One region of the Halomonas sp. 3H genome, then DNA from elsewhere that is predicted to be linked to it. Evidence: predicted binding sites of a transcription regulator. Region 1 holds the regulator's gene; the other holds the start of a gene.

Region 1 (14,741 bases):
TGCTCGAGCAGCTCGCGGGGAGAATCCTGGGACATGCCGCTTCCATGGTTGAGGCTTAAGATTCGACAGAGTATACCAGCCCGCGCTCGCGGGCTGTGTCACGAACATCACGACCCTTTCGGCCTGCGGGCCGGATGACGAGGAGAATCACATGACACAGGCTTTCGATGCCGTCGACCAGCAGGCCCTGCTGGAATCCCGTGCCCGCACCGCCCTGGCGCTCGCCCGGCAGCTGGGAGCCGATGCCTGCGAGGTGGGCGCCAGCGTGGACCAGGGGATCGGCGTCAGCGTGCGCGAGGGCGAGGTGGAGACCGTGGAGCTCTCCCGCGACCAGGGCATCGCCGTCACGGTCTACGTGGGCAAGCGCAAGGGCAGCGCCTCCTCCACGGATGCCGGCGAGGCCTCGATCCGCGCGGTGGTGGAGAAGGCGCTGGCGATCGCTCGCCACACCGGCGAGGACCCCGCCGCGGGCCTGGCCGATGCCGAGCTGATGGCTCGTGAGCTGCCGGACCTCGAGGTCCACCACCCGTGGGCACTCTCCACCGAGGAGGCCATCGAGCTGGCGCTGGCCTGCGAGGCGGCGGGCCGGGGGCGCGCCGGCATCAAGAGCTCCGACGGCGCCTCGCTCTCCAGCGGCGAGGGGGTGCGGGTCTACGCCAACAGCCACGGCTTCCTGGGCAGCCAGCGCGGCAGTCGCCACTCGCTCTCCTGCATGCTGATCGCCGAGGACGAGGGCGGCATGCAGCGCGACTACGACTACACCAGCGCCCGCGATCCCAGGCAGCTGCTGGCCCCGGAAGCGGTGGGCGAGAGCGCCGCCGAGCGCACCCTGCGGCGCCTGGGTGCGCGCCGTCCGGCCACCGGTCGCCTGCCGGTGATGTTCGACCCGACGCTGGCCGCCGGGCTGGTCGGCTCGCTGATGGGCGCCATCGCCGGCGGTGCCCTCTATCGCCAGGCCTCCTTCCTCTGCGACCGCCTGGGCGACCCGCTCTTCCCGGTGTGGTTCGGCCTGCAGGAGCGGCCCATGGAGGTGGGGGCCATGGCGAGTTCGCCCTTCGACAACGACGGCGTGCAGACCCGCGACAACGTCTTCATCGAGAACGGGCGACTGGCCAGCTACATGCTCTCCGCCTACAGCGCCCGACGCCTGGGGAGGCAGACCACCGGCAATGCCGGCGGCGCGCGCAACCTGCGCCTCCTGGCGCCGCTCACCCCGCGTGAGGAACTGCTGTCCCGCATGGGCAGCGGGGTGCTGGTGACCGAGCTGATGGGGCAGGGCGTCAACCCGGTGACCGGCGACTACTCCCGGGGCGCGGCGGGCTTCTGGGTGGAGAATGGCGAGATCCGGCACCCGGTGGAGGAGTTCACCATCGCCGGTAACCTGGAGGCGATGTTCAAGGGTCTGGTCGGCATCGGCAGCGACACCGACACCCGCGGCAGCATCCACACCGGCAGCTGGCTGATCGACGAGATGACCGTGGCCGGCAGCTGACATCGCCCAGTTAGCTCGGGAGTCCCAGTTTCCATCGGAGAGGGATGAGCGAGCGCAGCGATTCCGCTACTCATCCTCGTCGAAGCGGGCCTCGAAGAGGGCCTGTATGGCGTCCAGGGCCGCCTCGGCGTCATCGCCCTCGGCGCTCACGGTGAGCTCGGTCCCGCAGGGGGCAGCGAGCATCAGCAGCGACATGATGTTGGCGGCGTCGCCCTGCAGGGGGCCATTGGCCACGGTGACGCGCGAGGCGAAGGGCTGGCAGCACTGCACCAGCTTGGTGGCGGCGCGGGCGTGCAGGCCGCGCTTGTTGGTGAGGGTCAGCTGGCGTTGCGGCACGCGTCAGTTTCCTTGCTTTCCCTGGCCGTCGGGCGCTTCCTCCGCCCCTCCGGACTGGCGGGCCAGGGTGTCGTGGATGCCCAGCTCGCGGTGGCGCAGCCGCACGTTGGGGTGGTGCTCGGCCAGGCGCGCCGCGAGGCGCTCGGCCAGGTAGACGGAGCGGTGCTGGCCGCCGGTGCAGCCGATGGCCACCGTCAGGTAGCTGCGGTGGCTGGCCCGGTAGGCCGGCATCCAGCGCTCGACCCAGCCGAGGATGTCGTCGAGCATCTCGGCGACGATCGGGTAGCCCTCGAGGAAGGCGATGATCTCGGGGTCGCGGCCGGTGGCGCTGCGCAGGCGCGGGTCCCAGTAGGGGTTGGGCAGGCAGCGGGCATCGAAGACGATGTCGGCATCCAGGGGCACGCCGCGCTTGAAGCCGAAGGACTCGATGGTCAGGGTCAGCTGTTCGGCGCGGTGACGGGCCACCTGGTCGCTGATGCGTCCGCGCAGCTCGTGGACCGACAGGCGCGAGGTATCGATCACCAGGTCCGCCAGGTCGCGGATCTCGGCGAGCGCCTGCTCCTCGGAGTCGATGGCCTCGGCCAGGGTCATGTGGCTGTCCCGGGTCAGGGGGTGGCGGCGGCGCGTGGCGGAGTAGCGCTCGAGCAGGATGCGGGCATCGGTGGTCAGGTAGATCACCTGGCAGTCGATGCCGCGGCTGCGTACCTCCTCGAGCAGGCTGGGGAAGCGCTGCAGGGCCTGGGGCAGGTTGCGCGCGTCGATGCTCACGGCAATCGACGAGCGAGGCGATTCCGCGCCCTTGAGCTCGTCGACCAGCGACCCGAGCAGCATGGCGGGCAGGTTGTCGATGGCGTAGTAGCCGAGGTCCTCGAGCGCCTGCAGCGCGATCGACTTACCCGAGCCGGAACGGCCGCTGATGATCACGAGCTGCATGACGGGTCTCCTGGTCATTGAAGTGGCCGGGCGGCCCGCAGGGCTCAGGCCTGTCGTCGGATCGCCTCGATGAGTCGCTCGTGGAGCTCGCGCTGGCTCTCGCTGCGGCGCAGGGCGCTGCGGGTATCGGCATCGTTCATGATGCCGGCCACCTGGGCCAGCAGGGCCAGGTGGGCGTCGTCGGCCTCTTCCGGCACCAGCAGCACGAAGACCAGGTCGACCGGCTCGCCGTCGATGGCATCGAAGTCCACCGGCTCGGCCAGCTTGAGGAAGCCGGCGATCGGGGTCTTGCAGTGGGGGCTCCGGGCATGGGGAATCGCCACCCCGTTGCCGATGCCGGTGCTGCCCAGCCGTTCACGGCCGATCAGGCGGCTGAAGACTTCCTGACTGTCGAGGCTGGGGGTGTTCTGGGCGATGAAGGTGCTGAAGAACTCCAGCACCCGCTTCTTGCTTCCCCCGGGCACACCGAACAGGGTGCGCTCGGGGGGCAGGATGGTTTCCAGTGTCATGGTGAATCAGCGGGCGCCGGCGCCCTGGGCGCGGGCCTGGGCCTTCTCCTTGTGCTTGACCAGCTGGCGGTCCACCTTGTCGGCCAGGGCATCGATGGCGGCGTACATGTCGCCGTCCTGGGCTTCGGCATGCAGGTCGGCACCGGCGGCGTGCAGGGTGCAGGCGGCGAGCTGGCGCTCCTTCTCCACGGACAGGGTCACCTGGACATTGGTGATGTTGTCGTAGTGGCGCTCCACGCGAGCCAGTTTCTCGTTCACATAGCCACGCAGGGCATCGGTCAGTTCCACATGATGGCCGGTGATGTTGACTTGCATGACACGCTCCTTGCTCGTTGGTTGTGATTCGATTGTAACCCTTTTTCCTGCCTTGCATACCCCCCGCGCCGGCAGCGTCGAGCGGTGCGTTGACGCGGGTCAGCGAAGGCGCTTGCGCTCGCTGGAAGAGGGGATGCCCATGGCCTCGCGGGTGACTGTGGAGAGCGCCACGGTCCACCCGGATTCAACGCAGCCGCTTGCGCTCGCTGGAGGAGGGGATTCCCATGGCCTCCCTGTACTTCGCCACGGTCCTGCGCGCCACCTGGATGCCGGCTTCGTCGAGCAGGGCGACCAGCTTGCTGTCGGAGAGCGGCTTGCGCGGGGGCTCCTCCTGGATCAGCTTGCGGATGCGGGCGCGAATGGCGGTGCTGGAGTGGGCGTCGCCCTCGCCGTTGCCGCCGACATGGCTGGAGAAGAAGTACTTCAGCTCGAACACGCCCCGCGGGGTATGGATGTACTTCTGGGTGGTGACCCGGGAGATGGTCGACTCGTGCATCTCCACCGCCTGGGCGATGTCGGCCAGGATCAGCGGCTTCATCGCCTCCTCGCCCTGCTCGAGGAAGTCGAGCTGGCGGGCCATGATCTCGCGGCCGACCCGGAGCAGGGTGTCGTTGCGGCTGGAGAGGCTCTTGAGCAGCCAGCGCGCCTCCTGCAGGTGGTCCTTGAGGAACTGGTTGTCCTGGCTCTTGTCGGCGCGGCGGATCAGGGCGGCGTAATCGGGCTGGATCCGCAGCCGCGGCAGGGCGTCCGGGTTGAGCTCGATCTTCCAGCCGCGGCTGTCATAGCGGGCGACGAGGTCGGGGATCACGTAGTCGCTGTCCACGCTGGCGAAGGCGCTGCCGGGTCGCGGATCGAGCGAGCGGACCAGGGCGATCACCGTTTCCAGGTCGTCGTCGTCGAGCCCCAGCCGCCGCTTGAGCAGGCGGCGGTCGTCGCCGGCCAGGGCCTCGAGGAACTGGCGCACCAGGCGGCGGGCCTGGGGCAGCAGGGGGGTGTTGTCGGGCAGGGTGGCGAGCTGCAGCATCAGGCACTCGCGCAGATCGCGGGCGAAGACCCCGGTGGGCTCGAACTGCTGCAGGCGCAACAGCACCTGCTCCACCTCGCGGCTGCGCAGGCCGTCGAGGCCCTGGCGGCGCAGCCCGTCACGAATCTCGTCGAGGGGCTGGGCCAGGTAGCCGGCGTCGTCCACGGCATCGATCAGGCTCTCGGCGATCTGCAGCTGGCGAGGCTCGAGGTCGGTCATTGCCAGCTGCCAGGCGAGGTGGCCCCGCAGGCTCTGTCCCTCGGCCTGGCGCTCGAAGTCCGGCCCTTCCCCCCCGCCGGCGGGGGCGCCCAGGTCCTGGTAGGTGTCCGACCAGTCGCTGTCGGTGGAGAGTTCCGCGGGGATCTCGCTGGACCAGTCATCCTCGGGTGTCTCGGCGACCGCCTGCTCGCCGAACCCCTCCTCGAGTTCCAGCATCGGGTTGGACTCCATCGCCTGCTGGATCTCCTGGCGCAGGTCCAGGGTGGAGAGCTGCAGCAGGGCGATGGCCTGCTGCAGCTGGGGGGTCATGGTCAGCTGGGTGCCGACGCGCAGCTGAAGGGAGGCTTTCATGGCCATCGGTGAGGTCTGCTCTCTTCGCCGGAAAGCCTCACCCTAGTCCGCGGCAGGGCCCGATGCAAGCCTCCGGGAGAGGAAAATGCAGCAATAAGCGTGCCAAGCGCAATCCTCATGCCGTCGCGATATAACGACATGTACTTCAGTGACTTGTGGAAGCGTTCGGGCTAGAGACGGAAGTCCTCGCCCAGGTAGACCTCACGCACCCGCTGGTTGGCGAGGATCGAGTCGGGGCTGCCCTCGGCGATGATCTTGCCGTCGCCGACGATGTAGGCGGTGTCGCAGATGTCGAGGGTCTCGCGGACGTTGTGGTCGGTGATCAGCACGCCGATGTCCCGGGCCTTGAGCTGGCGGATGATGCCCTTGATCTCCCCCACCGAGATGGGGTCGACGCCGGCGAAGGGCTCGTCGAGCAGGATGAAGGCGGGCTCGGTGGCCAGGGCCCGGGCGATCTCCACCCGGCGCCGCTCGCCCCCGGAGAGGCTCATGCCCAGGTTGTCGCGGATATGCGTCACATGGAACTCCTCGAGGAGCTGCTCGAGGCGGGCGCGGCGGGCCGGGCGGTCGAGGTCCTTGCGGGTCTCGAGGATCGCCATGATGTTGTCGGCCACCGAGAGCTTGCGGAAGATCGAGGCCTCCTGGGGCAGGTAGCCGATCCCGGCCCGGGCGCGCTGGTGCATGGCGGCCCGGGAGAGGTCGAGCCCGTCGATGTACACCTCGCCGGCATCGGCGCGCACCAGGCCCACGATCATGTAGAAGGAGGTGGTCTTGCCGGCGCCGTTGGGGCCCAGCAGGCCGACGATGCGGCCCTGGTCGATGGAGAGGCTGATGTCCTGCACCACGCGGCGGCGCTTGTAGCTCTTGGCCAGGTGGCGGGCGTGAAGGGTCTTCATGGGGTCGCCTTACTGCTCGGGCTGGAGGGTCATGCGGATGCGCTGGCGTCCCTCGACGCCTTCGCCCTCGGCACGGGCCTGGACCACGCGGCGGTCGAGGAAGTACTCGAGGTAGCCGCCGTCGAAGGTGTCGCCGCCCTGGTGCAGCTCGGCCCGGTCGATCAGCTCCACCCGGCGTTCGGCCACGTGGTAGATGATGGTGCGGCCCCAGCCCCGGACCACCGGCTCGGCCGGGTCGGGCTGCTGCTCGATATAGGCGCGCTCGCCGGTGGCGATGGCACGGGTGAGCTCGCCGGCGGCGTTGCGGCGGATCTCCACCCGGTCGCCGGTGAGCTGCATGCTGCCCTGGCGGATGTCCACGTCGCCGGTGTAGACGGCGGTGCCGGCGCGGTCGTCCAGGTCGAGGCGGTCGGCCTCCACCTCGATGGGCGCGGAGGCATCTCCCTGCTGCGCCAGGGCCGGGGCGGTGGCCAGCGGCAGCAGCAGGCAGAGCAGCAGGGCGAAGGGGGGCTTCATGGCGGGGACTCCTCTCGGGTCTCGGGCGGATGGTGGCCGCGCACATTGTCGGTCAGCCGCGCCCGGTTGTCATGGATCCAGGCATCGAAGCGGTCGCCGCTCATGCGCTGGGGGGGCTGGCGCAGCAGGGCCGGGGTGTCGCTCCAGGCGTGGCCGGTATCGGCGTCGAAGTGCAGGACCTCGGTGTCTAGCTGCCAGCGCTCCTCGGGGGCGTTGAGCCGGGCGTCGCCGGAGAGCGTCAGCGGGTTGCCGCCGGGCCCCAGCACGCCGCTGTCGGCCCGGGCGTACCAGACCCGCCCGGCGCTGTCGTGGAGCCGGGCGTCGGGGGTCTGCAGGCGGGTCACGTCGTCGTGGGGGGTATGCACCAGGCGCGGCGTGTCGAGGCGCTGGTGGGCGCGGCCCTCGGCGTCGAAGCGGGTCAGGCGGGCGCCCTCGAGGTAGTAGTCGGGCTCGCCCGCCTCGTCCCGGGGGACCTCCCCGTACTCCGGCCCGCCGCGCGGGTCGAGCAGGACGAGGGCGCCGCCCAGGGCCAGCAGGATCAGCAGCAGCCAGACCCGGAAGGAGGGGCGGGGCAGGGACCACGCCATGGGCTCAGTTGACCCCGTGGAGGTAGGTGTCGAGCACCGCGTCCCAGTGGCCCTGGGCCCTCAGCAGGGTGTCACAGATCTCGCGCACGGCGCCGTGGCCGCCGGCCCGTTCGGTCACCCAGTCGGCATGCTTCTGGATGTAGTCCGGGGCGGAGGGGACGCTGATGCCGATCCCGGCGCGCCGGATGGCGCCCACATCGGGCATGTCGTCGCCGCAGTAGGCCGCCTGGTCGAACTCGAGGCCGAGCCGGGTGCAGAGGTCGCGCAGCACCGGCAGCTTCTTCTCCACGCCCTGGAAGACGTGCTTGATGCCCAGGGCGGCGGCCCGCCGGCTCACCGTGGGGGAATCCCGGCCGGTGATCAGCGCCACTTCGATGCCGGCCCGCTTGAGCAGCTTGAGGCCGTGGCCGTCCATGACGTTGAAGGCCTTGATCTCGATGCCGTCGGCCTGGAAGTAGAGCTGGCCGTCGGTGAGGACGCCGTCCACGTCCAGGGCCAGCAGGCGGATCCGGCGCAGCCGGTCGACCAGGCGGGGGTCTTGCAGGGGAGAAACGTGGGTCATGGGGACTCCGGGAGGGTGGGGGATGGCATCAGATGACACCGCTGGCCAGCAGGTCGTGCATGTGCAGGGCGCCGATCGGTCGGCCCTGGTCATCGACCACGGCCAGCGCCGAGATGCGGTGGTCTTCCATCAGGCGCACAGCCTCGGCGGCGAGCATCTCCGGGTGGGCGCGCTTGCCGGGGACGGTCATCACCTCGTCCACGGTCAGGGCGCCGAGGTCGCGGTGCTGGTCGAGGGTGCGGCGCAGGTCGCCGTCGGTGTAGACGCCGACCAGGCGGCCCGTGTCATCGACCACGCAGGTGAAGCCGAGCCCCTGGCGGGTGATCTCCAGCAGGGCGTCGCGCAGCGGGCTGCCCAGGGGCACCCGGGGCAGGCGGCTGCCCTGGTGCATCAGGTCGGCCACGCGCAGCAGCAGCCGCTTGCCCAGGCTGCCGCCCGGGTGGGAGCGGGCGAAGTCCTCGGCGGTGAAACCGCGGGACTCCAGCAGCGCCACGGCCAGGGCGTCGCCCAGTGCCAGGGAGGCGGTGGTCGACGAGGTCGGGGCCAGGTCCAGCGGGCAGGCCTCGCGCTCGACCCCGGCATCCAGGTGGGCCTCGGCATGGCGGGCCAGGGTCGAGGTGGGCCGGCCGGTCATGCTGACCAGCGGCACCCCCATGCGCTTGAGCAGCGGCAGCAGGGCGGTGACCTCGGCGGTCTCGCCGGAATGGGAGAGGGCCAGCACCACGTCGCCGGGGGTGATCATGCCGAGGTCGCCGTGGCTGGCCTCGCCGGGATGCACGAAGAAGGCCGGCGTGCCGGTGCTGGCCAGGGTGGCGGCGATCTTGCCGGCGATGTGGCCCGACTTGCCCATGCCGGTGACGACCACCCGGCCTCGGCAGGCGAGGATCAGCTCGCAGGCACGGTCGAAATCGGCATCGAGGCGCTCGATCAGCGCGGCGATGGCCTGCTGCTCCAGCAGCAGGGTGCGGCGGGCGCTGTCGCGCAGGGTCGAGGGCGCGGGGCCCGGGGTGGCGTCTTGGGTCATGGCGATGATTGTTGCCTGTTGCGGGGTTTCACTCAAGCCGAGCGTCGGAGGAGGTCGCGACCGGTGCCGTTCAGCCGCTGACGCTGGCCAGGCCGAGCCAGGCCAGGTAGCCGAGGTAGGCGAGCAGCAGCAGCATGCCGGGCAGCCGGCCCAGGCGGCCGCGACGGTACCAGAGCAGCAGCATGCCCAGCGCCAGGGTGAGCAGCAGCATCACCGGGTAGTCGCGGCTGGCCGCGGCCGGGTCGATGGCGCCCGGGGCCAGCAGGCCGGGCACCGGGAGCACGGCGAGCAGGTTGAAGAGGTTGGAACCGATCACGTTGCCGATGGCGATATCGTGGTGGCGCTTCAGGGCGCTGGCCACGCAGGCCGTCAGCTCCGGCAGGCTGGTGCCGATGGCCACCACGGTCAGGCCGATGGCCAGCTCGCTGACCCCGAGCCCGCGCGCCAGTTCGCTGGCGCCCCAGACCAGGGCGCGGGAGCCGGCCACCATGACCGCCAGGGTGGCCACCAGCCAGAGCAGCGCCCGAGCCAGGCGCATGTCGGGGATGGTCCCGGCCTCTGCCCCGGCCCCGGGGGCATCGGGGGTGTCGGCACGAAACAGCCACCACAGGCTGAACACCAGCAGCAGGAGCAGGAAGAGGGCGTCGAAGCGGCCGAGGACGCCGTTGGCCAGGGCGTAGCCGGCCAGGCCCGTGGCACCGAGCAGCAGGGGCAGCTCGCGGCGCACCAGGGAGAAGCGCACCGGGACCGGCACCACCAGCGCGGTGACGCCGAGCACCAGGCCGATATTGGCGATGTTCGAGCCCAGCGCGTTGCCGATGGCCAGGTCGGGGATGCCGTCCAGCGAGGCCATCACCGAGACCACGATCTCCGGGGCGGAGGTGCCCAGGGCGACGATGGTCATGCCCACCAGCAGGGTGCTCATCCCGGCGCGATGCGCCGTGGCGGCCGCGGCACCGACGAAGCGCTCGGCGCTCCACAGCAGGGCAGCCAGGCCAAGCAGCACGACGATCAGGGGAACCAGCATGGGGGACCCTTCCTTGGTCGCGGGAAAGGGCGCCCATTAAACGGCCTGGGGGCGGCCGGTGCAAGCGGCGGCGCGCGCGGAGGTGGCGTTGCCGAGCCCGGTTAGGATACGATGTTCGATAATTCTTTGCTGGGATGACAGGCCGATGAGCGACACTCCCTTCGTGGTGGTGGAGGGGCTGCATTTCTCGCGGGGCGACACGGAGATCTTCCGCGGCGTCGACCTGCAGATTCCGCGTGGCAGGATCACCGCCATCATGGGGCCCAGCGGCACCGGCAAGACCACCCTGCTCAAGCTGATCGGCGGGCAGCTGGCGCCCGACGCCGGCCGCGTGACGATCGACGGCGAGGAGGTGCACCGGCTGTCGCGCAAGGCGCTGTTTGCCCTGCGTCGCCGGATGGGCATGCTGTTCCAGAGCGGGGCGCTGTTCTCCGACCTGAGCGTGTTCGAGAACGTCGCCTTCCCGCTGCGGGTGCATACCGACCTGCCGGGCGCCATGGTGCGCGACCTGGTGCTGATGAAGCTCGAAGCGGTGGGCCTGCGCGGCGCCCGGGAGATGATGCCCGCGGAGCTCTCCGGCGGCATGGCGCGCCGGGTAGCGCTGGCCCGGGCGATCGCCCTGGACCCGGAGCTGATCCTCTATGACGAGCCCTTCGTGGGGCAGGACCCGATCTCCATGGGCGTGCTGGTGCAGCTGATCAAGCGGCTCAACCAGGCCCTCGGGCTCACCTCCATCGTGGTCTCCCACGACATCAAGGAGACCCTGACCATCGCCGACTATGTCTACGTGATCGCCGACGGCCAGGTGATGGCCCACGGCACCCCCGAGAGCCTCGACGTGGACCAGGACCCGCGCGTCAGCCAGTTCGTCCACGGCGAGCCGGACGGCCCCGTGCCCTTCCACTATCCGGCGGTGGACTACTTCAAGGACATTCTGAGTGCGGGGGGCGGGCGATGATCGCGCGGGTGATGCGCCTCGGGCGCCGCGGCTGCGACCTGCTCGAGGCACTGGGCCGGGCCGGGATCTTCGTGGCCCAGTCCGCCATCGGCGTGCCGTCCCGGGAGGGGTGGGCCCTCTGGTTGCGCCAGATGCACTTCGTCGGCGTGCTGTCGCTGGCCATCGTGCTGGTCTCGGGGCTGTTCATCGGCATGGTCCTGTCGCTGCAGGGGTACACCATCCTGGTCGATTTCGGCGCCGAGCAGGCGCTGGGGCAGATGGTGGCGCTGTCGCTGCTCCGCGAGCTGGCGCCGGTGGTGGCGGCGCTGCTGTTCGCCGGCCGGGCCGGGTCGGCGCTGACCGCCGAGATCGGCCTGATGAAGGCCACCGAGCAGCTCACCAGCATGGAGATGATCGGCGTGGACCCGCTGCGCCGGGTGGTGGCGCCGCGGCTCTGGGCGGGCTTCGTCTCACTGCCGCTGCTGACCATCGGCTTCAGCGTGGTGGGCATCTACGGCGGCTACCTGGTGGGTGTCGAGTGGCTGGGAGTCTTCGAGGGCTCCTACTGGGGCAACATGCAGGCCAGCGTCGCGTTCATCGGCGACGTGGGCAACGGCATGGTCAAGAGCCTGGTCTTCGCGGTGGTGGTCACCTGGATCGCGGTGTTCCAGGGCTATGACCTGGTGCCCACCTCGGAAGGCATCTCGCGGGCCACGACTCGCACGGTGGTCTACTCCTCCCTGGCGGTGCTCGGTCTCGATTTCGTGCTGACCGCGGTGATGTTCGGGGGGCTCTCCTGATGCCTTCCACCCCTTTGTCTGGTCCCCCTGCGGTTGGCACGCTGCCTGTCGGTAGCGGGGCGTTGATGTTCGGAGAAACACGATGAAGCGCAGCAAGATGATGGAGCTCGGCGTCGGCCTGTTCATGCTGGCCGGCATCCTGGGGCTGGTGTTCCTGGGCCTGCGGGTCAGCGGGTTGACCTTCCAGGCCCCGGGCGACAGTTTTCGCCTGGAGGCGAACTTCGCCAATATCGGGGGGCTAAAGCCCCGTGCGCGGGTCACCATGGCCGGCGTCACCGTGGGGCGGGTGGCGGCGATCGAGCTCGACACCGACTGGTACGACGCCCGGGTGATCCTCGAGCTCGATGGCGACCTGGAGGGCAGGCTCTCCCGGGACACCACCGCGGCGATCCTCACCGCCGGCCTGCTCGGCGAGCAGTACATCGGGCTCTCGGTGGGCGGCGATCCCGAGACCCTGGCCGCGGGTGACACCATCCGCGATACCCAGTCGGCCATCGTGCTGGAAGAACTCATCCAGCAGTTCGTGTCCAACATGGTCAGCGATTGACGCGCGTGCGCGTCGATCTGGTTTGTCTCAAGGAGAGTTGACTGCATGAACCGTCTTTACCTTCCCCTCCGTTCGCTGCTGGCGGGCCTGCTGCTGGCGGGCCTGCTGCTGGCCCTGTTCGCGCTGCCGGCCAGTGCCGCTCCCGAACGCACGCCCGAGCAGCTGATCCGCCACAGCGTCGAGGAGCTCACCGGCCAGATCGAGGGGCGGCGCGACTACTTCGCCGACAACCTCGACGAGCTCAAGGCGCTGGTGGACGACAGCCTCGATGACATCGCCGACTTCCGCTACATCGGGGCCAGCGTGATGGGCCGCTACTTCCAGAACGCCTCCCCGCAGCAGCGCTCGCGCTTCGTGGAGACCTTCCGCCAGACCCTGATCGACACCTACACCCGGGGCCTGGTTACCTTCGACTACCGCGAACTGCGCGTGCTCGATGCCCAGCGCGCCCCGCGCCACGAGGACCAGGCCAGCGTCGACATGGAGGTGGTGGCCATGGACGGTACCGTCTACCCGGTCAGCTACTCGCTGCGACTCTCCGGCGACGAGTGGAAGGTCGTCAACGTGATCGTCAACGGCATCAACCTGGGGCTGACCTTCCGCAACCAGTTCGACCAGGCCATGCGTGACCAGGGCCGCGACTACGATGCCGTGATCGACGGCTGGTCGCCGGAGCTGGCCGTCGAGGAGCTGGAGGAGGGCGGCGACGCATGAGCGTGCTGCTCGAGCATCGCGGGGCCCGGCTGGAGGCCACGGCCGAGGGCCTTCGGGTGAGCGGGCGGGTGGGGTTCGATGCCGCCGCCGCGCTGGCCGCCTCCGGCCGCGACTGGCTGGTCGGCCAGCCGGCCGGCACCCGGGTGGTCTTCGACCTGTGCGGCGTGGCGGGGGTCAGCAGCGCCGCGCTCAGCGTGGTGCTGGAGTGGATGCGCTGTGCCCGTGCCGCGGGGCTCAAGCTGCGCACGGTGCGCCTCTCGCACTCCCTGCAGCGTCTCACCGAGGTGGCCGGACTCGACCGGCTGCTGCCGGTGGCCGAAGCGGACGCCTGAGGCGCCCCTGGCCGCCGGCATCGCCAAGCGCGGCGCTTTTCTTTACCATGTGTCCCTTGCTCGATCCGAGCCATCGGCCGCGCCGCGGCCGATGGCCTTCCCATCCCCAGCATCACAGGAGTGCCGGTTCATGCAACCCAGCGAAGTCAAGGCGCTGCTCGAGGCGCGCGTCGAGGGCTGCGAGTTCCATATCCAGGGCGAGGGCTGCAACTTCCAGGTCGTGGCCGTGGGCGAGGTCTTCGATGGCCTGTCGCCGGTCAAGCGGCAGCAGCTGATCTACGGCGCGCTGGCCGACGAGATCGCCAGCGGTGCCCTGCATGCGGTGAGCATCAAGACCTATACCCCGGCGCAGTGGGACAGCGCGCCGGAGAACGCCAGCGCCTGACGGGCGAACCTCCATGGACAAACTGATCATTACCGGCAACGGCCCCGTGGACGGCGAGGTGTGGGCCAGCGGGGCCAAGAACGCCGCGCTGCCCATCCTCTGCGCCACCCTGCTGGCCGAGGAGCCGGTAACCATCGGCAACCTGCCGCACCTGCAGGACATCACCACCACCCTGGAACTGCTCGGCCATCTCGGCGTCGAGCCGGTGATGGGCGAGAAGATGACCATCCAGCTCGACGGCGCCCAGGTGAAGCACTGCGACGCCCCCTACGAGCTGGTCAAGAAGATGCGCGCCTCCATCCTGGTGCTGGGGCCGCTGCTGGCCCACTTCGGCCACGCCGATGTCTCGCTGCCCGGCGGCTGCGCGATCGGCTCGCGTCCGGTGGACCTGCACCTGCGCGGCCTCGAGGCCATGGGCGCCGAGATCCGCGTCGAGGGTGGCTATATCCGGGCGCGGGTGGATGGTCGCCTGAAGGGCGCCACCATCTTCTTCGATACCGTGACGGTCACCGGCACCGAGAACCTGCTGATGGCGGCGACGCTGGCCGACGGCACCACGGTGCTGGAGAACGCCGCCCGGGAGCCTGAAGTGGTCGACTTGGCCGAGTGCCTGATCGCCATGGGGGCGAAGATCCGCGGCCACGGCAGCGATACCATCACCGTCGAGGGCGTCGAGCGCCTGCACGGTGCCTACCACGATGTGATGCCGGACCGCATCGAGACCGGCACCTTCCTGGTGGCCGCGGCGCTGTCGCGGGGGCGGGTGCGGGTGCGCCGGACCCGCGCCGATATCCTCGAGGCGGTGCTGGCCAAGCTGGAGGAGGCCGGCGCCGAGATCACCACCGGCGACGACTGGATCGCGCTGGACATGCACGGCAAGCGTCCGAAGGCGGTCAACATCCGCACCGCGCCCTATCCGGCCTTTCCCACCGACATGCAGGCGCAGTTCGTGGCCATGAACGCGGTGGCCGAGGGCACCTCCCGGGTGGTGGAGACCATCTTCGAGAACCGCTTCATGCACGTCCAGGAGCTCAACCGCATGGGCGCGAAGATCGCCCTGGAGGGCAACACCGCGGTGATCGAGGGAGTCGAGCGCCTCTCCGGTGCCCCGGTGATGGCCACCGACCTGCGTGCCTCGGCCTCCCTGGTGATCGCGGCGATGATGGCCGAGGGCGAGACCCGGGTCGACCGCATCTACCACATCGACCGCGGCTACGAGTGCATCGAGGAGAAGC
Region 2 (14,741 bases), 1.1 Mb from region 1:
GAGCACCTTGATGTCGGTGGAGAGCTCCTTGGCGGCCTCGGCCAGGAAGTGGCGGGCCAGCCGCGGGATGTCCTCGCGCCGCTCGGCCAGCTTCGGCAGGTGCACGCGGATCACGTTGAGGCGGTGGAAGAGGTCCTCCCGGAAGCGCCCGTCGTCCACCAGGGTCTCGAGGTTCTGGTGGGTGGCGGCGATGATCCGCACGTCCACCTTCACCGGCGTGTGCCCCCCCACCCGGTAGAACTCGCCGTCGGCCAGCACGCGCAGCAGGCGGGTCTGGGTCTCGGCGGGCATGTCGCCGATCTCGTCCAGGAACAGGGTGCCGCCGTTGGCCTGCTCGAAACGCCCCTGCCGCTGGGCGGTGGCGCCGGTGAAGGCGCCCTTCTCGTGGCCGAACAGCTCGGACTCGATCAGGTCCCGGGGGATCGCCGCCATGTTCAGGGCGATGAACGGCTGGCCGGCCCGCGGGCTGTGCTGGTGCAGGGCCCGGGCCACCCGCTCCTTGCCGGTCCCGGACTCGCCGTTGATCAGCACGGTGATGTGCGAGTGCGACAGCCGGCCGATGGCGCGGAACACCTCCTGCATGGCCGGCGCCTCGCCGATGATCTCGGCGTCGAGCCCCTCGGGCACGCTCACCGGCCGCTTCCGCTCGCGGGCATGGGCCACCGCGCGGCGCACCAGCGACAGGGCCTCATCCACGTCGAAGGGCTTGGGCAGGTACTCGAAGGCGCCGCCCTGGTAGGAGGCCACCGCGCTGTCGAGGTCGGAGTGGGCGGTCATCACGATGACCGGCAGGTCCGGGTGGGCTTCCCGCACCCGGGCCATCAGGTCCAGGCCGTCGATGCCCGGCATGCGGATATCGGTGACCAGTACCTCGGGTGGGTTATCCAGCAGGCGCTGCAGGGCGGTATCGGCGCGCTCGATGCACTCCACCTCGAGGTCGGGCTGGGCCAGGGCGCGCTCCAGCACCCAGCGAATGGCGCGGTCGTCGTCGACGATCACCACGCGTGCGGCGTCAGTCATGGCGCTTCTCCAGCGGAATCAGCAGTCGGAATTCGGTTTGGCCCGGCACGGACTCGCATTCGATGAGGCCCTGGTGCTGGTGCAGGATCGCCTGGGCGATGGAGAGGCCCAGGCCGCTGCCGTCGGCGCGGCCGGAGACCATGGGATAGAACAGGGTCTCCTGCAGCGCCTCGGGAATGCCCGGACCGTTGTCGATGATGCCCACCTCGCAGACCAGCCGGTGGCGCTCGGCGCCCAGGGTGAACTGGCGCCGCGCCCGGGTGCGCAGCACCAGCCGCGGCTCGGCCGTGCCCGCCTCGGTCATCGCCTCCACGGCATTGCGCGCCACGTTGAGGACCGCCTGGATCATCTGCGCCTCGTCACCGGCGAGGTCGGGCAGGCTGGGGTCGTAGTCGCGCTCGATCCACACCTCGGGGTGCTCCACGATCAGCAGCGAGCGCACCCGCTCCAGCACCTTGTGGACGTTGAGGGGATCGTGGCGGGTCACCCGGTTGGGGCCGAGCATGGAGTCCACCAGGTCGCGCAGGCGGTCCACCTCTTCGACGATGATCCGGGTGAACTCCTTGAGCCCCGGGTCGTCCAGGTCCCGTTCGAGCAGCTGGGCCGCGCCGCGGATGCCCCCCAGGGGGTTCTTCACCTCATGGGCCAGCCCGCGGGTCAGCACCTTGATGGTCTCCTGGCGGGTCATCAGCGCCTCCTCCCGGGAGATGCGCATCAGGCGATCGCGGGGCTCGATCTCCAGCAGCAGTTCGTCCTCCGAGAGCGGGGTGACCGTGTAGTCCACGGTCAGCGTCTCGCCGCCCAGCATCACCAGGCGCGCCTCGCGCTGGGTGAAGGGGTGGAACTCGTCCCGCGCCTTGCCGAGCACCTCGCCGAGGCCATCCTCGTGCTCCATCAGCGAGACCAGCCCCAGCCCCTTCACGCGGGTCAGGCTGACCGCCAGCAGCGCCTCGGCGGAAGGGTTCATCCACCTCAGCCGCAGCTCGCCATCCAGCAGCAGCACGGCCGTGGTCAGGTGTTCCATCAAGCGTTGGTACATCGATCGGGCCATGTCGTATCCACTATTGCCATGGGTACTGCAAGAAGCGCGCCACTCCGGGAAAGCGCGATATCAGCGCATTGTCGCTCTCCGACCGGGCACCGGCATGCACCAAACTAGTGCATGCCGGCCGCGCATGCACCATCGGGCGCACCACACAGGGGACTGCCAGCCCGGGCGGACCCGCCGCCGCGGACGGAAGGGATCAGGACGAGGCGTCGTCACCGCGCAGAGCACGCCGACGCAGTTCCGGCTCGTTGTCGGGGATCCGCCCGGGTGCCGGGACGACACGCTGCCCGGGCGCCGCCGGCTCCTCGGCTGGCGGGGCCGGCGGTCGGGGCGGTGAGGGGTGGTAATAGGGGGGCCGGTCACGAGGCGGCTCGTGACAGGGCCTGGGGCTGCCGTCCGGGCACCACGGCCAGGGTGCCCAGCGAGGGGGCAACTAATCGCCGCCGGCGGGACGGTTCACGTTGGCGCGCTGCACATAGATGGTGACCGGCGAGCTGCGGTGACGCACCTCGCCGCCGGCATCGAGCAGCTCGGCCTGCAGCACGTGCTCGCCGGGATTCATGTTGGCGACCATGAAGGCGGAGGTGTGCATCGCCGTCTGGCTCACCTGGCCGTCGACCAGCAGGCGCACCCGGTGGTCCTCGCGCAGCTCCGGCTCGATGCCCAGCTCCACCGGCACGTTGCCGGCGGCCCCCACCGGGAAGGCCTGCTCATGGGACGGGGAGAGGATCCGGAAGCTGTCGTAGGGCATGAAGGGCTGCCCGGGGGAGCCCGTCGCCGCGGCCGCCCCGCTGCCCTCGACCCGAGGCGCGGCCTCGCCACGGCGCACCTCGCCGGTGGAGGGCACCACGGTCAGCGGGGCGAGCTCCACCTGTTCGCCGCCCCGCTCCGGGTTGTCGGTGAAGATCACGTTGCCCTGGGCATCGGTGGTGCGGTAGATGGTCTGCGCCTGGGCCGCCAGGCTCACCGAGAGCCCCAGCGCCAGTGCTGCGAGTGCCTTGTTCATGCGGATTCCCCTGCGTCGCGGCCGGCCCGATGGCGCGGCCTGTCATATGGCATCCCGAACCTGTTCCTTGGATAGTGTACATAACAAAGGGGTTCCGCCATGGCGGAACCCCTTCTGCGTTCAACGAGCCGATGCCGTTGACGTGCCGCTCCCGCATCGGGAAGCGGCGAGCGTCATCAGCAGCTGTAGTACATGTCGAACTCGATCGGATGGGTGGTCATGCGGATGCGCTCCACGTCCTCCATCTTCAGCTCGATGTAGGCATCGATCATGTCGTCGGTGAACACGCCACCCTCGGTCAGGAAGGCACGGTCCTGGTCCAGTGCCTCCAGGGCCTGGTCGAGGCTGTGGGCCACGGTCGGTACGGCCTTGCCCTCTTCCGGCGGCAGGTCGTAGAGGTTCTTGTCCATGGCGTCGCCGGGGTGGATCTTGTTCTTGATGCCGTCGATACCGGCCATCAGCATCGCCGCGAAGCAGAGGTAGGGGTTGGCGGTCGGGTCCGGGAAGCGGAGCTCGACGCGCTTGCCCTTGGGGCTGGCGGTGTAGGGGATGCGGATGGAGGCGGAGCGGTTGCGGGCCGAGTAGGCCAGCATGACCGGCGCCTCGAAGCCCGGCACCAGGCGCTTGTAGGAGTTGGTGGAGGCATTGGCGAAGGCGTTCAGGGCACGGGCGTGCTTGATGACGCCGCCGATGTAGTAGAGCGCCATCTCGGAGAGGCCCGCGTACTCGTCACCGGCGAACTGGTTGACGCCATCCTTCCAGAAGGACTGGTGCACGTGCATGCCGCTGCCGTTGTCGCCGACCAGCGGCTTGGGCATGAAGGTGGCGGTCTTGCCATAGGCGTGAGCCACGTTGTGGATCACGTACTTCATCTCCTGGACCTCGTCGGCCTTCTTGACCAGGGTGTTGAACTTGACCCCGATCTCGTTCTGGCCGGCGTTGGCCACCTCGTGGTGGTGCACCTCGACGGTCTGTCCGATGGCCTCCAGGGTGTTGCACATGGCGCCGCGGATGTCGTGGAAGCTGTCCACCGGGGGCACCGGGAAGTAGCCACCCTTGACCCGCGGACGGTGGGCCAGGTTACCGCCCTCGATGGGACGATCGGTGGACCAGGCACCCTCCTCGGAGGTGATCTTGTACATGGATCCCTCGATGTCGGACTTCCAGTGCACCTCGTCGAAGATGAAGAACTCGGGCTCCGGGCCGAAGAAGGCAGTGTCGCCCAGGCCGGTGGACTGCAGGTAGGCCTCGGCGCGCTTGGCGATGGAGCGCGGGTCACGCTCGTAGCCCTGCATGGTGGCCGGCTCGATGATGTCGCAGCGCAGCACCAGGGTGGCGTCCTCGGTGAAGGGGTCGAGGTAGGCGGTGCCGTCCTCGGGGCGCAGGATCATGTCCGACTCGTTGATGCCCTTCCAGCCGGAGATGGAGGAGCCGTCGAACATCTGGCCGTTCTCGAAAAATTCCTCGTCGACGTCACGGGCGGGAATGGTGACGTGCTGCTCCTTGCCGCGGGTATCGGTGAAGCGCAGGTCGACCCACTTGACGTCATGTTCTTCAATCAGGGCGAGAGTCTTGGCAGACATGGTGTCCTCCACGTTGAGCTTGGCTCGGGGTAAATGTCGGGATCCTGGAATCCGCTGGTGCCGGGCACCCCGGCACCATGTTTAGCACGCCGCAGGCCCGCTGCCCACGACCGCCAGGCCGAAGCCTGGCACTGTCCAAAACAATGCAGGGGGCGTGCCAACTCTGCACCCCGGAGTGGCGGAAAGAAGCTAATGAATTGATCCCGAAGGCCTTTGCCCCTTCCCTCGACGCACCATCCTGAACCGACGGACGATCGGGCCACCGCTCCCTGCCCGACGAGCGCCGCGTATTGCACGCTCATGGTGCATAAAGCACCGCCGTTGCACCGCCAGGAGGCAAGGTGGCGGACCGGACCCTCGGGATCGGCGTCTGATGCCCGGCTCCATGCGCCGGCACGGCCACTATCGTGCCGGGCAGCCCGGAAAATTCACCCGCCGGCGCTTTGAAACCTTTCTACACTCAGGGCTACAATTCCTTACACCTCATATCCCGGCAGCGAGCCTCAGCCCGCGCCACCGGAATAATCGACTCGGCGGCACGTCCCACGGAGCTCGCATGACCTCCTTCACTGGCTGCATCCTCATCGACGCCCGCACCTCGGGCGCCCGGCTCCCCAGGCAGCTCGCTGCCCTGGCGGACGGCGACGATGGCGCGCAGCCCCGCTTCAACCTCGTGGTGGCCGACGACACCCGCGATCCGCGCCTGCCCGCCATCGCCAGGCGCTATGGCGCCCTGCGGGTACCCTGCCCGGCCGGGCCGCTCGGCGCGCGCCTCAATGCCGCCGTTCTGCACTGCTCCGGCGTGGTGGTGCTGATCCCCGTGGCGAAGCGCACGCCGCCTCGGCACATCCTGATTGGCCTGGCCAGCGGGATCATCGCCCAGACCCACGATGCCGTCCTGCTGCCGGCCGGCAGCAGCGGACGTCTCGCCGGCCTGCTGGCCCGCCTGCGGCGCAGCCCGAGCTGCGACGCCCTGTGCCTGTCAAGGGAGTGGTTCGAGCGCATCGGCGGCTTCGACCCCGAACTGGAGGCCAGCGCCCTGCCGGAGCTGGTCGAGCGGTTACGGGCCTGCGGCGCCCGGGTGGCGTCCACCGCCCGCTGAGCGCAGCCGCCAAAGCATTGAAAAGGCGTGAAACGGTCGAGCCGGCGGCAATCTTCCTGCGACAACGCTGGTAGGGGCCATGGCCCAGCCTCTATAATGCGTCCCCGATTTTTCCCAGCAGGATCCCGTCGTGATCGAGAATCTTCGCAACATCGCCATCATCGCTCACGTCGACCACGGCAAGACCACCCTGGTCGACAAACTCCTCAGCCAGTCCGGCACCCTGGACCGCAAGGCCGAGGGGCAGGAGCGCATCATGGACTCCAACGACCAGGAGAAGGAACGCGGCATCACCATCCTGGCCAAGAACACGGCGATCCGCTGGCAGGATAGCGCCGGCAAGGACTTCCACATCAACATCGTGGATACGCCCGGACACGCCGACTTCGGCGGCGAGGTCGAGCGCGTGATGTCCATGGTCGACTCGGTGCTGCTGCTGGTGGACGCGGTGGACGGCCCCATGCCGCAGACCCGCTTCGTCACCCAGAAGGCCTTCGACCAGGGCCTCAAGCCGATCGTGGTGGTCAACAAGATCGACCGCCCCGGCGCGCGCCCCGACTGGGTCATCGACCAGATCTTCGACCTGTTCGACAACCTCGGCGCCACCGACGAGCAGCTCGACTTCCCGATCATCTACTGCTCGGCCCTCAACGGCATCGCCGGCATGGACCCCGAGGAGCTGGCCGAGGACATGACCCCCATGTTCCAGGCCATCGTCGACATCGTCGAGCCGCCCAAGGTCGAGCTCGACGGCCCCTTCCAGATGCAGATCTCGGCGCTGGACTACTCCAGCTACGTGGGCGTCATCGGCCTGGGCCGCATCAAGCGCGGCTCGGTGAAGCCCAACCAGCAGGTGGTGGTGATCGGCACCGACGGCAAGACCCGCAAGGGCAAGGTCGGCCAGGTCATGACCCACATGGGCCTGGAGCGCGTGCAGACCGACGAGGCCACCGCCGGCGACATCGTCTGCATCACCGGCATCGACGCCCTGGCGATCTCCGACACCCTGTGCGACCCGGCCGCCGTCGAGGCGCTGCCGCCGCTCTCCGTCGACCAGCCCACCGTCTCCATGACCTTCCAGGTCAACGACTCGCCGATGGCCGGCCGCGACGGCAAGTTCGTCACCAGCCGCAACATCAAGGATCGCCTGGACCAGGAGCTGATCCACAACGTGGCGCTGCGCGTCGAGCAGGGCGAATCCCCGGAGAAGTTCATCGTCTCCGGCCGCGGCGAGCTGCACCTCTCGGTGCTGATCGAGACCATGCGTCGCGAGGGCTTCGAGCTGGCCGTGGGCCGCCCCGAGGTGATCATCCGCGAGATCGACGGCGTCAAGCAGGAGCCGTACGAGGAGGTGATCATCGACTGCGAGGAGCAGCACCAGGGCGCCATCATGGAGGAGCTCGGCTACCGCAAGGGCGAGCTCTCCAACATGAACCCCGACGGCAAGGGCCGGGTGCGCCTGGACTTCATGATCCCCGCCCGCGGCCTGATCGGCTTCCGCGGCCAGTTCATGACCCTGACCTCCGGCACCGGCATCCTCACCAGCCGCTTCGACCACTACGGCCCGCTCAAGCCCGATGCCGCCATCGAGCGCCGCAACGGCGTGATGGTCTCCATGGTCGACGGCAAGGCGCTGGCCTACGCGCTCTACGCCCTGCAGGACCGCGGCAAGCTGATCATCGACCACGGCACCGAGGTCTACGAGGGCATGCTGGTGGGCATCCACAGCCGCGCCAACGACCTGGTGGTCAACCCCACCAAGGGCAAGAAGCTCGACAACATGCGCGCCTCGGGCAACGACGAGAACATCGTGCTGACCCCGCCGGTGAAGTTCACCCTGGAGCAGGCCATCGAGTTCCTCGATGACGACGAGCTGGTCGAGATCACCCCGAACCACATCCGCCTGCGCAAGAAGTTCCTCAAGGAGAACGAGCGCAAGCGCGCCAGCAAGAAGTAAGGCGCCGGCATCTGCCGCCACGACGCCCGCCCGGGACTCCCCGCGGCGGGCGTCGTCGTTGTCGCCCCCGGAATCTTCTATGCTGATAGCCTGCCTGCCCCAAACGACCAGCCCCCCGAAGGAGAAGCAGCATGCACAAGCACGTGGAGTGGGACGACCCCGGCGCCGACAGCGTCATGCGCCACTTCGAGAAGGACCCCTCGGGCCACTCGGATCCCGGGCCCGGCGACATCCTCTCGGCGCGCCACGAGGGCGCCGTGGTACGGATCAAGGTCGAGGCCTACGTGGACGGCACCAGCATCGGCGAGGTGGTGGCACTGATCGCCACCGACAACGGCCGGCGCATGAAGTCCCACGGCAAGCTCAACCTGGGCGATACCGTGCGCCTACCCGACGAATCCCGCGCCCTGGAGCCCCGCCCCGGCAGCGCCGAGGATGACGACGAGACCCCCGAGGACCGATAGCGAAAGCCAACACCATCGGCGAACTTAACGCATCCTAAACGATGGATGACTGGCTCCCGGCAGGCTTTTGTCGCACAGTTGCGGCACGGGCCCACAAGGCCACACGACTCGAGTCCCGGGAGCTTCAATGAGCACGCACAACGTCTGGACCCACAAGGGGACCTTCCTGCTGGCCGCCGTCGGCTCGGCGGTCGGTCTCGGCAACCTGTGGCGATTCCCCTACCTCACCGGCGAGAACGGCGGCGGTGCCTTCATCCTGATCTACGCCCTGACCATCTTCGCCGTGGGCATCCCCATCCTGATCGCCGAGACCATGCTCGGCCGCAACAGCCGCCGCAGCCCGATCATGGGCATGCGCTTCCTGACCCGCACCCACAACACCTCGCGGGCCTGGGAATCCATCGGCTGGCTGGGGGCCGCCTCGGCCTTCCTGATCCTGAGCTTCTACTCGGTGATCGCCGGCTGGGCCATCCACTACACCTGGCAGATGCTCACCGGCTCGCTGGCCGGTGCCGATGCCGAGACCATCGGCGCCGGCTTCGACGCCCTGCTCGCCTCGCCGGCCCTGCTCACCCTCTACCACACCCTGTTCATCATCGCCTCGGGGCTGATCGTCGGCATGGGCATCCACAAGGGCATCGAGGGCGGCCTGCGCATCATCATGCCGGCGCTGTTCGTGATCCTGCTGCTGGTGCTGGGCTACGGGGTGGCCAACGGCGACTTCGGTGCCGCGGCCAGCTTCCTGTTCACCTTCAACATCGCCGACCTGAGTCTCGAGGGCTGGCTGGCCGCCATGGGCCAGTCGTTCTTCACCCTGAGCCTCGGCATGGGGGCGATCATGGCCTATGGCGCCTACATGTCCAGCGACTCCTCGCTGACCCGCACCGCCATCGCCATCGCCATCGTCGACACCGCCGTGGCCATGGTGGCCGGCCTGGCGATCTTCTCGCTGGTGTTCGGCGCCGGCCTCGACGCCGGCCAGGGTCCGGGGCTGATGTTCGTCACCCTGCCGCTGGCCTTCGCCGAGATGCCCCTCGGCGCGCTGATCGGCGGCGTCTTCTTCATCCTGGTGCTGGGCGCCGCCATCAGCTCCTCGATCTCGCTGATCGAGCCGGTGGCGGCCTTCCTGGTCGAGCGCTTCGACATGACCCGCCCCCAGGCGGTGTTCGCCATGGTGGTGGCCAGCTGGGCGCTGGGGCTGCTCACCGTGGTCAGCTTCAACATCTACGCCGAGGGCACGATCTTCCACACCCTGTTCGGCCGCAGCGCCTTCGACTTCATCGAGCTGCTGACCAACATCTTCATGCCGCTGGGTGGCCTCTTGATCGCGCTGTTCGCCGGCTGGGCGCTGACCCACAGCGAGGTGATGAAGGAGATGCGCACCAACGAGACCTGGTTCGCCATCTGGCGCTTCCTGGTGCGCTTCGTCGCCCCGGCCGCCGTGGCCTTCGTCTTCCTGCGCAGCATCCCCCAGGTGGAGGGCTACCTGATCCCGACGATCGGCGCGGTGGTGATCGTCGGCGCCTTCGCCGCCGGGCGCACCTTCCTGGTGGAAGACAGCCAGGAGCGCTGAGCCGCCGCCCGCGGCCATGACGGCACAGCCATGACAACACAGCCATGACCACTTCAGCGGATACCCCCATGACACCCATGATCGAGGTCAGACACGTCCACAAGGCCTTCGGCGGCCTCAGGGTCATCAACGACTGTTCGCTCTCGGTGGAGAAGGGCTCGATCACCGGGCTGATCGGCCCCAACGGCGCCGGCAAGTCGACCCTGTTCAACATCATCGCCGGCGCCCTGCCCCTGGACAGCGGCCAGGTGCTGCTCGACGGCGAGGAGATCACCAACCGCCCGGCCAACGCGCTCTTCCACAAGGGGCTGCTGCGCACCTTCCAGATCGCCCACGAGTTCTCCCATATGACCGCCCTGGAGAACCTGATGATGGTGCCCCCGCGCCAGGCCGGCGAGAGCCTGTTCAACGCCTGGCTCAAGCCCGGGCTGGTGCGCCTCGAGGAGGCCGAGGTGCGCCGCCGGGCGCTGGAGGTGATCGACTTCGTCGGCCTGCACCACGTGCGCAACGAGCTGGCCGGCAACCTCTCCGGCGGCCAGAAGAAGCTGCTGGAGCTGGGCCGCACCATGATGACCGATGCCCGGGTGGTGCTGCTCGACGAGATCGCCGCCGGGGTCAACCGCACCCTGCTCGGCGACCTGGTGGAGAACATCGAACGCCTCAACCGCGAGATGGGCTACACCTTCCTGGTCATCGAGCACGACATGGACATGATCGCCCGGCTCTGCGACCCGGTGATCGTGCTCGCCCAGGGCAGCGTGATGGTCGAGGGCACCATCGAGGAGATCCAGAACAACCCCGAGGTGATCGAGGCCTACTTCGGTTCCAACGTGGCCTGAGGGGCTCCAACTTGGCCTGAGGGTTCCAACGCAGCCTTAGGGGTTCCAGCGCGGCCCCGCGCCCGGCCCCACCACGACAACTCAAGAACAACGTACGCAGAGACCCACCCACGATGCCACTACTCGAAGCACGCGACGTCCATGGCGGCTACGGCGGCATGAACATCCTCAACGGGGTGAACATGGCCATCGAGGCCGACGAGATCGGCGTGATCGTCGGGCCCAACGGGGCCGGCAAGTCCACCATGCTCAAGGCGGTGTTCGGCCTGCTGACGGTCAGCCAGGGCGAGATCCTGCTGCGCGGCGAGCCGATCCATAACCTGCCGCCCAACAAGCTGGTGCAGCGGGGCATGGGCTTCATCCCCCAGGAGAAGAACGTCTTCCCGAGCCTCTCGGTGAAGGAGAACCTGGAGATGGGCGCCTTCCTCAAGCCGCAGAACACCCGGCGCATGCTGAAGCAGGTCTACGACTTCTTCCCGCCGCTCTACGACAAGCGCCACCAGCCCGCCGGCGAGCTCTCCGGCGGCCAGCGCCAGATGGTCGCCATGGGCCGCGCGCTGATGGCCGAGCCCGAGCTGCTGCTGCTCGACGAGCCCACCGCCGGCCTCTCGCCGCTCTACATGAACGAGATCTTCGAGCGAGTGAAGGAGATCAACGCCGCCGGCGTCGGCATCCTGATGGTGGAGCAGAACGCCAAGCAGGCGCTGGCCATCGCCGACAAGGGCTTCGTGCTGGCCGCCGGCCAGAACCGCTTCACCGATACCGGCGCCGCGCTGCTGGCGGACCCGGAAGTGGCCAGGAGCTTCCTGGGCGGCTGAGCCCCGGAGCAGGGAGAAACAACCTCGTGAACGAACTCGTCTTCTTCATCAACAACGTGGTGATCGCCGGCAGCGTGACCGGCTCGATCTACGCCATCGGCGCCGTGGGCGTGACCCTGGTGTTCAGCATCATGCGCTTCGCCCACTTCGCCCACGCCGACATGATGACCTTCGGCGCCTTCATGGTGCTGCTGCTCACCGCGGCCTTCCCGGGGGTCGGCGCGGCCGTGGGGCTGCCCACCGCCATCGTCATGCTGCCGCTGGCCATGGCGCTCACCGCGCTGCTGGCGGTGGGCATCGACAAGGCCTTCTACAAGCCGCTGCGCGCCCACGGGGTCAAGCCCATCGTCATGGTGATCGGCTCGCTGGGCGTCACCCTGATGCTGCAGGGGCTGATCCGCCTGTTCGCCGGCACCAGCGGCCAGAGCCTCTACATCGGCGAGCGCAAGGAGATCTTCCGCCTCGCGCTGCCCTTCGAGGGGGTCCGTGCGCCCATCGTGATCACCGAGCCGCAGATCATCCTCTTCGTGCTGACCTTCGCCTGCGTGGTGGGGCTGCACCTCTTCCTCAACCGCTCGCGGCTGGGCAAGGCGATGCGCGCCATGTCCGACAACCCCGACCTGGCCCGCGCCTCGGGCATCAACACCAACACCATCGTGGCGGTGACCTGGGTGATCGCCGGGGGCCTGGCCGCCATCGCCGGCACCCTGCTGTCGCTGGACGTGACCTTCAAGCCGGACCTCAGCTTCTTCCTGCTGCTGCCGATCTTCGCCGCGGCCATCGTCGGCGGGGTGGGCCACCCCTACGGCGCCATCGCCGGGGGCTTCGTGGTGGGCTTCGCCGAGACCCTGGCGGTGTTCAACTGGGCAGTGCTGCTGCGCCCCTTCCGCGACAGCCTGCCCGAGTGGCTCGCCCAGGCCGGCAACCTGGCCTTCGTCGGCACCGAGTACAAGATCGTGGTGCCCTTCTTCATCCTGGTCGCCATCCTGGTGTGGCGCCCCACCGGTCTGTTCAAGGGGAAGGTGATCTGATGAGCACTCAAGACAAGCGCCGCGAGGATCTGGTCGACACCCCGTCGCGCTTCCCCGTGCGCGAGGTGGTCCTGTTCGCCGCCCTGCTGGTGGCCATCCTCGGCGTCTACGCCATGATGGGCACCGCCTACAGCACCCGCATGCTGGTGGAGGCCGCCTGCTACGCCATCCTGGCCCTGGGCCTGACCATCCAGTGGGGCTACGCCGGGCAGTTCAACGCCGGGGTGATGGGCTTCGTGGCCCTGGGCGGCTTCTGCGCCATGTTCTTCAGCGTGCCGGTCAACGACGCCTTCTGGGGCAGCGAGCTGCCCGGCGAGCTGGGCCGGGTGCTGCTCTACGGCGTGGCCGCCGTGCTGGTGGTGATCGGCGCCACCCGGCTCGACCGCCTGGGCGTGCCGAAGCGGCTGCGCACCCTCATCGCCGTGGTGCTGGGCGTGGTGCTCTACCTGGTGGTGATCAGCCTGATGCGCGAGGTGACCGGTGAGATCCAGTCCCGGGCCGGCTTCGTCGGCGGCCTGGGCCTGCCCGCCTGGACCGGCTGGATCGTCGGCGGTGCCCTGGCCGGGGCGGTGGGCTACTTCATCGGCCACATCTGCCTGGGCCTGCGCAGCGACTACCTCGCCATCGCCACCCTGGGCATCGCCGAGATCATCAAGGCGTTCCTCAAGAACTCCGACTGGCTGACCCGCGGCACCGCTACCGTCTCGCCGCTGCCCTGGCCCACCCCGGGTCCGGCGGAGCTGGGCTTCACCCTGGCCCGGGCGGCCTACCTCTCCATCACCGCGGTGATGATCGCGGTGATCTTCTTCCTGCTGCACCGCGCCTACCACGCCCCCTGGGGCCGCATGATCCGCGCCATCCGCGACAATGAGACCTCCGCGGCCGCCATGGGCAAGGACATCAATCGCCGCCGGCTGGAGATCTTCGTGCTCGGCTGCATCCTGATGGGCGTCGGCGGCGGCGCGCTGACCACCTTCAACAGCCTCTTCGATCCCCAGGGCTACCTGCCCCTCAACCACACCTTCCTGGTACTGGTGATGGTGATTCTGGGCGGGCCAGGCAACAACCTCGGCACCATCTTCGGTGCCGTGGCGGTCTACATCATCTGGATCATGTCCGAGCCGCTGGCGCTGTTCCTGATGCAGCTGGCGGTGAGCGTCGGCGAGGGGGCCTTCGGCTGGGACGCTCCGGCCAACATGGACAGCCGCGCCCTGCAGGCCCGGGTCTTCGTGATCGGCCTGCTGATCACCCTGGTGCTGCGCTTCGCGCCCAAGGGACTGCTACCCGAGAAGGTCAAGCACCACGGGTAGAGAGGCTAGAACGTGAAAGGCCCCGGTGGGTTTCCACCGGGGCCTTCTCGTTAGCGCTCTGGCTGGCTCGGCGCGATGCGCTCAGGGCTCGACGAAGCCCTTGCTGGTGAAGCGGCCATCCTCGACCACCATCTCGACCACCACGCCCGGCACGTCGCCGTTCTCGTCGAACTCGTGGGTGCCGGAGGCGCCCTCGTAGTTGATCTCGGTGCCGGCGGCGATCAGCTCCACGGCCTTCTCCCACTCGCCGGGCAGGATCACCTCGCCCGGGGCGCTGGAGACGCTGCGCAGCGCCGCGGAGAGCCCCTCGCGCTCGGCGCTGCCGTTCTGCTCGATGGCCAGGGCCAGCAGGAAGGCGGCGTCATAGGCCTGGGCGGCGAACACCGCGCTGGGATCGAAGCCGGCCGCCTCGGCCGCCGCGTTGAAGATATCGGTGCCCGGCAGGTCGGGGCTGCCCGGGCGGGTGGCGATCATGCCGTCCAGCACGTCGGCGCCGATCGCCTCGACCAGGCTGTCGCCCACCATGCCGTCCGCGCCCACGTACTGGGTGAACATGCCGCTCTCGTAGGCCTGACGCAGCACCGTCTGGCCGGAGGTGTCGGCATAGGCCAGCACCACCAGGGTCTCGGCGCCGCTGGCGGAGAGGCTGCCCAGCTCGGAGCGGTAGTCGGCGCGGTTGTCCTCGTGGGCCAGGTTCTCGGCCACGCTGCCGCCGCCCGCCTCGAAGGCCTCGGAGAAGGCATCCGACAGGCCGCGGCCGTAGTCGTTGTTGACGTAGGTGACCGCCACGAAGTCGATGCCCTTGTCGAGCAGCAGCTTGGCGAGCATCTCGCCCTGGAAGGCATCGGAGGGCACCGTGCGGAACACCAGGTCATTGTCGTCCAGCTCGCTGACCGCCGGGGCGGTAGAGGCGGGCGAGACCATCACCACCCCGCCGGGAATGGCCGCGTTGTTGGCGGCCGCGATGGTCGCGCCGGTGCACAGGGCGCC

Evidence for each region. The regulator sigma-54, encoded in region 1, starts transcription at its own class of promoters, with help from an activator protein. The targets are predictions, from matches to a motif close to TGGCACNNNNNTTGCTNT.
Region 2: glnL (nitrogen regulation protein NR(II)) is a predicted target of sigma-54. The motif match lies at 2,096-2,113, and genes of this name have one in related genera.

Annotation. Positions count from the first base shown of each region.
Region 1 covers NZ_CP100360.1:2,533,519-2,548,259, reverse strand. Annotated here, with positions in the region: gene yjgA (ribosome biogenesis factor YjgA) at 1-35, opposite strand, end outside; gene pmbA (metalloprotease PmbA) at 152-1,492, shown strand; gene NFC98_RS11870 (HPr family phosphocarrier protein) at 1,559-1,828, opposite strand; gene rapZ (RNase adapter RapZ) at 1,832-2,761, opposite strand; gene ptsN (PTS IIA-like nitrogen regulatory protein PtsN) at 2,806-3,270, opposite strand; gene raiA (ribosome-associated translation inhibitor RaiA) at 3,277-3,585, opposite strand; gene NFC98_RS11850 (RNA polymerase factor sigma-54) at 3,770-5,185, opposite strand; gene lptB (LPS export ABC transporter ATP-binding protein) at 5,350-6,075, opposite strand; gene lptA (lipopolysaccharide transport periplasmic protein LptA) at 6,085-6,591, opposite strand; gene lptC (LPS export ABC transporter periplasmic protein LptC) at 6,588-7,178, opposite strand; gene NFC98_RS11830 (HAD family hydrolase) at 7,183-7,740, opposite strand; gene NFC98_RS11825 (SIS domain-containing protein) at 7,769-8,764, opposite strand; gene NFC98_RS11820 (calcium/sodium antiporter) at 8,835-9,791, opposite strand; gene NFC98_RS11815 (ABC transporter ATP-binding protein) at 9,937-10,749, shown strand; gene mlaE (lipid asymmetry maintenance ABC transporter permease subunit MlaE) at 10,746-11,528, shown strand; gene mlaD (outer membrane lipid asymmetry maintenance protein MlaD) at 11,611-12,075, shown strand; gene NFC98_RS11800 (phospholipid-binding protein MlaC) at 12,121-12,789, shown strand; gene NFC98_RS11795 (lipid asymmetry maintenance protein MlaB) at 12,786-13,121, shown strand; gene NFC98_RS11790 (BolA family protein) at 13,252-13,506, shown strand; gene murA (UDP-N-acetylglucosamine 1-carboxyvinyltransferase) at 13,520-14,741, shown strand, end outside.
Region 2 covers NZ_CP100360.1:3,593,992-3,608,732, forward strand. Annotated here, with positions in the region: gene glnG (nitrogen regulation protein NR(I)) at 1-1,020, opposite strand, end outside; gene glnL (nitrogen regulation protein NR(II)) at 1,013-2,059, opposite strand; gene NFC98_RS16580 (DUF4124 domain-containing protein) at 2,502-3,074, opposite strand; gene glnA (glutamate--ammonia ligase) at 3,251-4,657, opposite strand; gene NFC98_RS16590 (hypothetical protein) at 5,214-5,759, shown strand; gene typA (translational GTPase TypA) at 5,890-7,716, shown strand; gene NFC98_RS16600 (hypothetical protein) at 7,848-8,180, shown strand; gene NFC98_RS16605 (sodium-dependent transporter) at 8,308-9,753, shown strand; gene NFC98_RS16610 (ABC transporter ATP-binding protein) at 9,822-10,592, shown strand; gene NFC98_RS16615 (ABC transporter ATP-binding protein) at 10,706-11,410, shown strand; gene NFC98_RS16620 (branched-chain amino acid ABC transporter permease) at 11,437-12,441, shown strand; gene NFC98_RS16625 (branched-chain amino acid ABC transporter permease) at 12,441-13,751, shown strand; gene NFC98_RS16630 (ABC transporter substrate-binding protein) at 13,833-14,741, opposite strand, start outside.